2 regions of the Serratia sp. 121840015-1 genome follow, and region 1 is predicted to be linked to the other one. Evidence: predicted binding sites of a transcription regulator. Region 1 holds the regulator's gene; the other holds the start of a gene.
The links. Region 1 encodes ArgR, which controls arginine synthesis, uptake and breakdown. Its sites were predicted from a motif close to ANTGAATAAAAATACANT; they were not measured.

Region 1 (4,772 bases):
TTCTCGTGGGAGAGGCAGAATACGCCCAGAGACGGGTCATAAGTAAAGGCGTGGACGCCGTAACCGGTGGTGTACACCAGCATGGTGGACGAACCGTAAACCACATAACCCGCTGCGACCTGGGCGCTGCCCGGCTGCAGGAAGTCTTCTTCGGTCACCGGCGTGCCGACCGGCGTGATGCGACGGTAGATAGAGAAAATCGTACCGACCGAGACGTTGACATCGATGTTGGACGAACCGTCCAACGGATCCATCAAAACGACATACTTGGCATTTTCAGCTCGCTCGCCGTCGAATATCACGATTTCATCTTCTTCTTCGGAAGCGATACCCGCAACTTCACCACGCGCTTTCAACGCCGCTTTCAGTTTTTCGTTCGCGTACAGGTCCAGTTTCATCTGAACTTCGCCCTGTACGTTGGACACCCCGCTGGTTCCCAGAATATCAACCAGGCCGGCCTTGTTGATGTCGCGGTGGATGATTTTGGCGCCCAGTTTAATTGCAGAAAGTAACGCGGTCAGCTCGCCGGTGGCGTGCGAGAAGTCGTGCTGTTTCTCGACGATAAATTCGCCTAACGTTTTCATGACACAATCCCTGAATCTACGGATGGATAGCGGCCTGTTAACAAACCGCCAACGTTTTCGCGTGCAGTGTAGCCCAAAGATGCGCGCCATTCATAGGCAAATCCATTTCTTCTGGACGATTCTGAGCGTTAGAATATGCCGACATTCGATGCACTCACATGAGAAACCTATGCGCATTCACATTCTTGGGATCTGTGGCACCTTTATGGGCGGGTTGGCGATGCTGGCGCGCTCACTGGGGCATGACGTCACCGGTTCGGACGCCAACGTCTATCCGCCGATGAGCACGCTGCTGGAGAACCAGGGGATCGATCTTATTCAGGGTTATGATCCAGCCCAGCTGGATCCGGCGCCGGATCTGGTGATCATCGGCAACGCCATGACGCGCGGCAACCCGTGCGTGGAGGCGGTGCTGGAGCGTGGCATTCCTTACGTTTCCGGCCCGCAGTGGCTGCACGACGCCGTATTGCGCGATCGCTGGGTACTGGCGGTTGCCGGCACCCACGGCAAAACCACCACCGCCGGCATGGCGACCTGGATCCTCGAGGCCTGCGGCTACCAGCCCGGCTTCGTTATCGGCGGCGTGCCCGGCAACTTCGACGTTTCGGCTCGCCTTGGCGGCAGCCCGTTCTTCGTGATCGAGGCCGACGAGTATGACTGCGCGTTCTTCGACAAGCGCTCCAAGTTCGTGCACTACAGCCCGCGCACGCTGATCATGAATAACCTGGAGTTCGATCACGCCGATATCTTCGACGATCTGAAAGCCATCCAGAAACAGTTCCACCACCTGGTGCGTCTGGTGCCGGGCAAAGGCAAGATCATCCTGCCGGACAACGACAGCCACCTGAAGCAGGTGATGGCGATGGGCTGCTGGAGCGAGCAGGAGCTGGTGGGGGAAGAGGGTACCTGGCGCGCGCAGAAGCTGACGCCGGACGCCAGCCATTACGCGGTGTTCCTCGACGGCGAACAGGTCGGCGAAGTGAACTGGGCGCTGGTGGGCGAGCACAACATGCATAACGGCCTGATGGCCATCGCCGCTACCCGCCATGTCGGCGTGCAGCCGGCGGACGCCTGCCGCGCGTTGGGCGATTTCATCAACGCCCGCCGCCGTCTGGAACTGCGTGGCGAAGCCAACGGCGTCACGGTTTACGACGACTTCGCACACCACCCGACGGCGATCCTCGCCACTCTGGCCGCGCTGCGCGGCAAGGTCGGCGGCACGGCGCGCATTCTGGCGGTGCTGGAACCGCGCTCCAACACCATGAAAATGGGCATCAGCAAAAACGATCTGGCGCCTTCGCTCGGCCGCGCCGACGAAGTGTTCCTGTTCCAGCCGCACCACATTCCGTGGCAGGTGGCGGAAGTGGCGGATGCCTGCGTGCAGCCGGCGCACTGGAGCGCGGATCTCGACACGCTGGTGGACATGGTGGTGAAAACCGCACAGCCGGGCGATCACATTCTGGTGATGAGCAACGGCGGCTTCGGCGGCATTCACGATCGCCTGCTGGACGCGCTGGCGAAAAAGCAGGAACCGAAAGTCACCTACTGATCGCTCAGCCGCATCAGACAATCCAAGGGCCGCATTCGCGGCCTTTTTTACGTCCATAAAAAAGCCCTCGCGAGCGAGGGCAACGGGGTTCGTCGGATAGGACGACGAGAGGGTCTCTGGGAAATCGGCGTTTGCGTCAGAACTCGGCAGTGGCAGTGACGAGGGTAATCAGCTCTGCAAAGCCGTTCCCAGAGTTGTTATTTGTAAATCTCGGCGGTGGCGTGGTAGTTGCCTTCATTACGCGCTTCGATCACGCGGTAGGCGGTCGCACCTTTCGCGTCGGCTTTTTCCGACAACGCCTGGCGAATGTCGGTCGGCGCGCCGTCGATGCCGCTGACGGTAATGGTGCCGATAGATTGCAGGTTGGCGGTCTGATCGTTAGTCACCAACTGGGCGGCAGAAGCGCCGAAGGAGATGACAGACAGCAGGCCGAGTGCAGCAACAGTAGTTTTCATGTTCATGATAGCGATCCTTGGTCATAACAGCCTGGAAGGGCTTGGCAGCGATTTTTATTCTTGAAGGCCGTTACGACAGCGTTTGATTCCAGAGATGTATTGCCCGTTGCCGGGTAATGCCGGTACTTATTTGTAGATTTCAGCGGTCGCGTGGAAGTTGCCGTCATTGCGGGCTTCGATCACGCGGTAAGCGGTTGCCCCTTTGGCGTCAGCTTTGTCGGACAGCGCCTGGCGAATGTCGGAAGGCGCTGCGGCAACGCCGCTCACGGTGATCACACCGGCCGGCTGCAGTTTTGCGGCCTGAGTTGCGTCAACAGATTGTGCTGCGAATGCACCAAATGAAAGCATGGACAGAACGCTCAGGGTTGCAACGGTAGTTTTAATTTTCATCATCTCACCTCATCGTATTCTTTTATCAGTTCCAACGAACTGTGATTCAGTTCACGAAAATGAGTATACAGCTAGTAACGCGAAAAATTAATAGTTAGCTAACAGTTGCTAGTGAAACTTTAACCTCATGATCCTTATTTTTTATAACCATAAGGAATAAAAAACGCTCATAAAACGATCTTTTGATGTTAAATTTATGTAATTTCAATGAGGTAAGTGCTTTTGACCAAAAGTGCGGAAGATCACAGTGGGTACTGCTGGTTACATAGAGATGTCATGGAAATGTGTTGCTGAGGGATAAAAAAGCAGTGTTAAACGCGGTTGAAGGCAGGGAAGGTAACGCGGGGGTTAAAGAAGCGCTAACAAAGTGCGGGCTACAGCCGCACTTTGTTAGCGCCAGGTTTCACAGCTCTTGCTCGAACACGCCCAGAATAGCTTCATGCAGTTTCTGAGCGGTAAAGCCGTTGGAGGGGGTGACGAAAATCGTATCGTCGCCGGCAATTGTGCCGAGGATGCCCTGGGATTTACCCAATGAGTCGAGCAGGCGAGCGATCAGCTGCGCGGCGCCCGGGCTGGTGTGGATCACCACGACGGCGTCGTTATGGTCGACGTCCAGCACCAGATTCTTCAATGGGCTGGTGGTGGTCGGCACGCCGAGTTCGGCAGGAAGGCAATACACCATTTCCATTTTGGCATTGCGCGTACGTACCGCGCCGAACTTGGTCAGCATGCGCGATACTTTGGATTGGTTAATGTTTTCGAAGCCTTCTTCTTGCAGCGCCAAAACGATCTCGCCTTGAGAACTGAATTTTTCTTCTTTCAATAACGCTTTGAACGTCTTGATCAGATCTTCCTGTTTTGCGGGATTACGCATTTTGCACCGTGGAATGTTGATAGTGGAAGTCATGATTATGCATATAGATGAATTTTTATGCAACAAAGGCCGACCCAAAGAAAATAAACATGACCGGGCGGCGAGGAAAGGACGGCATTTTAACAAAATCCGGCAGCGATGAATATGCCCTTTTGACGACGGAAAATCGGCCTGCGGTGGTAAATAAAATGTTATTAAAATGATGTTGTTCTGATGTTGCGTAAGGGTGTAATGTAACGGCCGGTTAACTTGCTCGTGAATAACCTCGCACTATTTTTGATTAATGTGCGCTATGCCCTTCATGCGTAAGCGATTTAATCTAAAATGGGCGCGACAGCGGCCGTTTTATTACACCTGCAGGCAAGAATTGGCTAATTTATTGTTTTTAAAGGTGTAATAACTTAAGGTCCGTAACCAACACATTCACGGCGCTTTATATATTTAAGATAATAAAGGAGTATAGGATGAAAGTTGCAGTTCTCGGTGCTGCTGGCGGTATCGGCCAGGCCCTCGCCCTTCTACTCAAAACCCAGCTTCCTTCAGGTTCTGAACTCTCTCTCTACGACATTGCCCCCGTTACCCCAGGCGTTGCCGTCGACTTAAGCCACATCCCAACCGCAGTTAAAATCAAAGGCTTCAGCGGCGAAGACGCGACCCCGGCTCTGCACGGTGCGGACGTGGTGCTGATTTCCGCCGGCGTGGCCCGTAAGCCTGGCATGGATCGCTCTGACCTGTTCAACGTTAACGCCGGCATCGTGCGTAACCTGATTGAGCAAGTGGCGAAAACCTGCCCGAAAGCCTGCATCGGTATCATCACCAACCCGGTTAACACCACGGTCGCCATCGCGGCGGAAGTGCTGAAAAAAGCCGGCGTTTACGACAAGAACAAACTGTTCGGCGTGACTTCGCTGGATATCATC
Region 2 (4,772 bases), on a different contig from region 1:
AGCTGCCTTCGTACAGGGCGCCGGTCTGCAGCACCGGATAAACGTAATCGCGGATAAATTCTTCACGCAGATCCACCACGTGACATTCAGAGGCACCGGACTGCAGGGCTTTTTGCTCCACGCCTTCCAGATCGCTGCGCTCCTGACCGATGTCCGCCACGAACGCCACCACTTCACAGCCGCCGTAGTTCTCTTTCAGCCATGGAATGATGGCCGAGGTATCCAGGCCGCCGGAGTACGCCAGAACGATTTTTTTGATGCCTTGGTTTTGCATGATCTATTCCTTTCTAATTCTAAAATTAAGCGAGGATCCGGGTGCCAATCGACACGCCGTTAAACAAAGCAGGAAGCTGATCGGCATGGCGCCAGCTGGCGATATCCACCGGGCGGCCGAGGGTGCGGGCCGCGTCGAGCGCCGCATTCACCTTCACCACCATACCATCGGTGATGATGCCTTGCGCGATCAGTTGTTCCGCTTTTTGCGCCGTCATTTCCGCAATGCGTTGCCCCTTGCCGTCGAGGATGCCGCTGACGTCCGACAGCAGGATCAGATCCGCCCCCAGCGTCGCCGCCAGCGCCGTCGCCGCCTGATCGGCGTTCACGTTCATTAACTGCCCTTCGGCGGTGATGCCGATGGAGCTGACCACCGGCAGGTAGCCGGCGCTCAGCAGGGTATTGAGCAGCGCGGGCGAACCGGGCTGCGCGTTGCCGACGTGGCCCAATGCCGGATCGAGCGGGGTCACGACCGCGCTGCCGCCATCCGCCAGGCTCAGGCCGACGGCGTTGATTTGATGTTTAATCGCCCACGCCAGCAGCGTTTTGTTGGCGGTGCCGGCCAGCGCGCCGGTGATGATGTCGATCTGATCGGCCGGCGTGACCCGCAGGCCGTTCTTTTTCACCACCGGCAAAGAGAGCTGCTTCATCAGTTCGTCCACCACGCAGCCGCCGCCGTGCACGATCACCAGCGGACGCTGATGCTGCTGCCGGTAGCTGTCCAGCGCGGTAAACAGACGCTCCAGCGCTTCTTCACTGTCTAATAACACGCCACCTAACTTGATAATTAACGGGTTCATTGCTGTTTACTCACGCTGGTTTAAAGGAGTGACTGGGTTTCCGGGAAGCCGAAACGGATATTCAGGCATTGCACCGCCTGCGCCGCCGCGCCTTTCAGCAGGTTGTCTTCCACCGCTACGGCGATCAGATGCTCGCCCTGCACCGCAAAACCGATGTCGCAGAACGGCAGCCCCACCACCGCTTTCAGCGCCGGCACGCCCTGGTCGTACAACCGCACCAGCGGCTTGTCGTCATAGGCGGCATGATAGGCGGCGGCGACGTCCTGCGCGGTCACGCCGGCCTTCAGGCGGCAGGTGATGGTTTCAAGGATACCGCGCGGGAAGTTGCCCAGGTGCGGCGTAAAGATAACCGGCACGCCCAGGTGCGCGGCGATCTCCGGCTGGTGCCGATGAGTGAAAATACCGTACGGCTGCAGGCTCACTTCGCAGAAGCTGGTGGTCATGCTGGCCTTGCGACCGGCGCCGCTAACGCCGCTGGTGGCGTTGATCACCGGCCACTGGTCGAGGTTCAGCAGCTGTTTTTCGATTAACGGTTTCAGCGCCAGCTGCGCCGCCGTCGGGTAACAGCCCGGCACGGCAATCAGCTGCGCCTGTTTAATCTTGTCGCTCTGCCACTCCGCCAGGCCGTACACCGCCTGCTCCAGCAGGGTGCCATGCTGATGCTCGAAACCGTAATACTGGCTATAAAAACCGGCGTCCTGCACGCGGAAGGCGCCCGACAGATCGAACACCACGCAGCCCGCCGCCAGGAAGGCCGGTGCGATATCGTGGCTGACTTCATGGGCGGTGGCGAGGAACACCACGTCGATGCCCTGCGCCGCCTTGGCAACGTCGGTCAACGGTTGCAGCGGCAGATCGACGATGCCTTTCAACTGGGGATGGAGATCGGAAAGCAACTTTCCTGCATCTGCACTTTGCGCTGAAACCGCTAAAGCGGTTATGTTCATGTGTGGGTGGCGATTCAGGTAAGCCGTGAGCTCCGCTCCGGCGTAACCGCTGGCACCAACGATCAGCGTATTCAACATGTGGCCTTTCACCTTCTAAACTGACGTGCGGTCGCTTGCGACCCAGGTAACAGGGCTAGCCAGCGTTGTTGCGCCGTTCACCCACGGAGCCAGGCGTTGATGCTTTTATAAACATCCGGGTATCGGGTTCCCTTACGCTTCGGCTTACTGTATTTTTATTCAAAATAAATGCATGAATATTGATACTATCCTAACCAAAGGCTGTCAACAGTGAAGATGAAATTACCTCCATTTATTGAGCTGTACCGGGCGTTGATCGCAACGAAGTCGATCAGCGCCACCGATGCCGGCCTCGATCAGAGCAATGAGGCGTTAATCAACTTGCTGGCAGGATGGTTTGCCGACCTGGGCTTTCGCGTCGACGTACAGCCGGTGCCGGAATCGCGCCACAAATTCAACCTGCTGGCCAGCATCGGCGAAGGCAGCGGCGGCCTGCTGCTGGCCGGCCATACCGATACGGTGCCTTACGACGAAGGCCGCTGGACGCGCGATCCCTTCACCCTGACCGAGCACGACAACAAGCTCTACGGCCTGGGCACCGCCGACATGAAAGGCTTCTTCGCCTTTATTCTGGATGCGGTGCGCGACATCGACGCGAGCAAACTGACCAAGCCGCTGTACATTCTGGCTACCGCAGATGAAGAAACGACGATGGCCGGCGCACGTTATTTCGCCGCCTCCACCGCCATTCGTCCGGATTTCGCCATCATCGGCGAACCGACCTCGCTGCAGCCGGTGCGTGCGCACAAGGGCCACATGGCCAACGCCATTCGCATCGTCGGCCAGTCCGGCCATTCCAGCGATCCGGCGCGCGGCGTCAACGCCATCGATCTGATGCACGAATCCATCGGCCGCCTGATGGAGCTGCGCAAAACCCTGCAGGAGCGCTACAACAACCCGGCGTTCGCCGTGCCTTATCCCACCATGAACTTCGGCCATATCAGCGGCGGCGACGCGGCCAACCGCATCTGCGCCTGCTGCGAGCTGCACCTGGATATCCGCCCGTTGCCCGGCATGACGCTCGACAACATCAACGAGCTGATGCATCAGGCATTGGAGCCGGTGAGCCAACGCTGGCCGGGCCGCCTGACCATCGAAGAGCTGCACGCGTCGGTGCCGGGTTACGAATGCCCGACCGACCACCGCATGGTGGCGGTGATCGAGGAACTACTGGGCACCCGCACGCAGGTGGTCAACTACTGCACCGAAGCGCCGTTCGTGCAGCAGGTTTGCCCGACGTTGGTGCTCGGCCCCGGTTCCATCGATCAGGCCCACCAGCCGGACGAATATATCGACACCGCGTTTATCGAACCGACGCGCAAACTGTTGGGCCAGCTGGTCAATCACTTTTGTCGGCAATAAACCCGACATTTAGCAGGGGAAATGCTTTATGCTTTCCCCTACCTCAAAATAAGTAGAAAACGGCGAAATAAGCCACGCTGATAACCGACGCGGCGTAATTAAATTTCAGAAAATGCGCCGATTTTGATGTTTTTTTGCTAAAAATAGTGTCAATTGACGATTGGACAGGAACGCGATGTGATCAGGCGGGCGGTCTGCGCCTGACGCGTGAAATTTATTTACAAGATAAAAATCATACAGAACTGGGTCAGGGGTTATATGAACGAACAATATTCGGCAATGCGCAGTAATGTCAGTATGCTCGGCAAATTGCTCGGCGATACCATCAAAGAAGCGCTGGGCGAGCATATTCTCGATCGCGTTGAGACCATCCGTAAGCTTTCCAAATCTTCACGCGCCGGCAACGAAGCGCATCGCCAGGAGCTGCTCTCCACCCTGCAGAACCTGTCCAACGACGAGCTGCTGCCGGTGGCGCGCGCCTTCAGCCAGTTCCTCAACCTGACCAACGTCGCCGAGCAGTACCACAGCATTTCGCCCAACGGCGAAGCCGCCAGCAACCCGGAAGCGCTGGCGCAGCTGTTCAGCCGCCTCAAAGACAAAAAGCTCAGCGACAAAGAGCTGCAGCACGCGGTGTCGCAACTTTCCATCGAGCTGGTGCTGACGGCGCACCCGACGGAGATCACCCGCCGCACCCTGATCCACAAGCTGGTGGAGGTCAACACCTGCCTCAGCCAGCTCGATCACAACGATCTGGCCGACTACGAGCGCAACAAGATCATGCGCCGCCTGCGCCAGCTGGTGGCCCAGTCGTGGCACACCGATGAAATTCGCAAACATCGCCCCTCCCCGATCGACGAAGCCAAATGGGGCTTCGCGGTGGTAGAAAACAGCCTGTGGGAAGGCGTGCCGGCGTTCCTGCGCGAGTTCAACGAGCAGTTGGAAAACTCCATCAATTACAGCCTGCCGGCGGAAGCGGTGCCGGTGCGCTTCACCTCCTGGATGGGCGGCGACCGCGACGGCAACCCGAACGTGACCGCCGAAATCACCCGCCATGTGCTGCTGCTCAGCCGCTGGAAAGCCTGCGACCTGTTCACCCGCGATATCCAGGTGCTGGTCTCCGAGCTGTCGATGACCGAATGCACCCCGGAGCTGCGCGCCCGCGCCGGCGGTGACGAGGTGCAGGAACCGTACCGCGAAATCATGAAGCAGCTGCGCAGCCAGCTGATGAGCTCCCAGGCCTATCTGGAAGGCCGCCTGAAGGGCGAACGCGTGCTGAAGCCGCACGACCTGCTGGTGAACAACGAGCAGCTGT

Region 2: a site for ArgR is predicted at 2,245-2,262, ahead of argC (N-acetyl-gamma-glutamyl-phosphate reductase). Genes of this name have one in related genera too.

The regions. Positions count from the first base shown of each region.
Region 1 is NZ_JBSEYF010000002.1:116,294-121,065, forward strand. It holds gene fbp (class 1 fructose-bisphosphatase) at 1-584, opposite strand, end outside; gene mpl (UDP-N-acetylmuramate:L-alanyl-gamma-D-glutamyl-meso-diaminopimelate ligase) at 754-2,133, shown strand; gene yhcN (peroxide/acid stress response protein YhcN) at 2,331-2,594, opposite strand; gene yhcN (peroxide/acid stress response protein YhcN) at 2,715-2,978, opposite strand; gene argR (transcriptional regulator ArgR) at 3,382-3,852, opposite strand; gene mdh (malate dehydrogenase) at 4,317-4,772, shown strand, end outside.
Region 2 is NZ_JBSEYF010000008.1:13,237-18,008, forward strand. It holds gene ACUXAC_RS24250 (argininosuccinate synthase) at 1-274, opposite strand, end outside; gene argB (acetylglutamate kinase) at 300-1,073, opposite strand; gene argC (N-acetyl-gamma-glutamyl-phosphate reductase) at 1,094-2,098, opposite strand; gene argE (acetylornithine deacetylase) at 2,315-3,460, shown strand; gene ppc (phosphoenolpyruvate carboxylase) at 3,719-4,772, shown strand, end outside.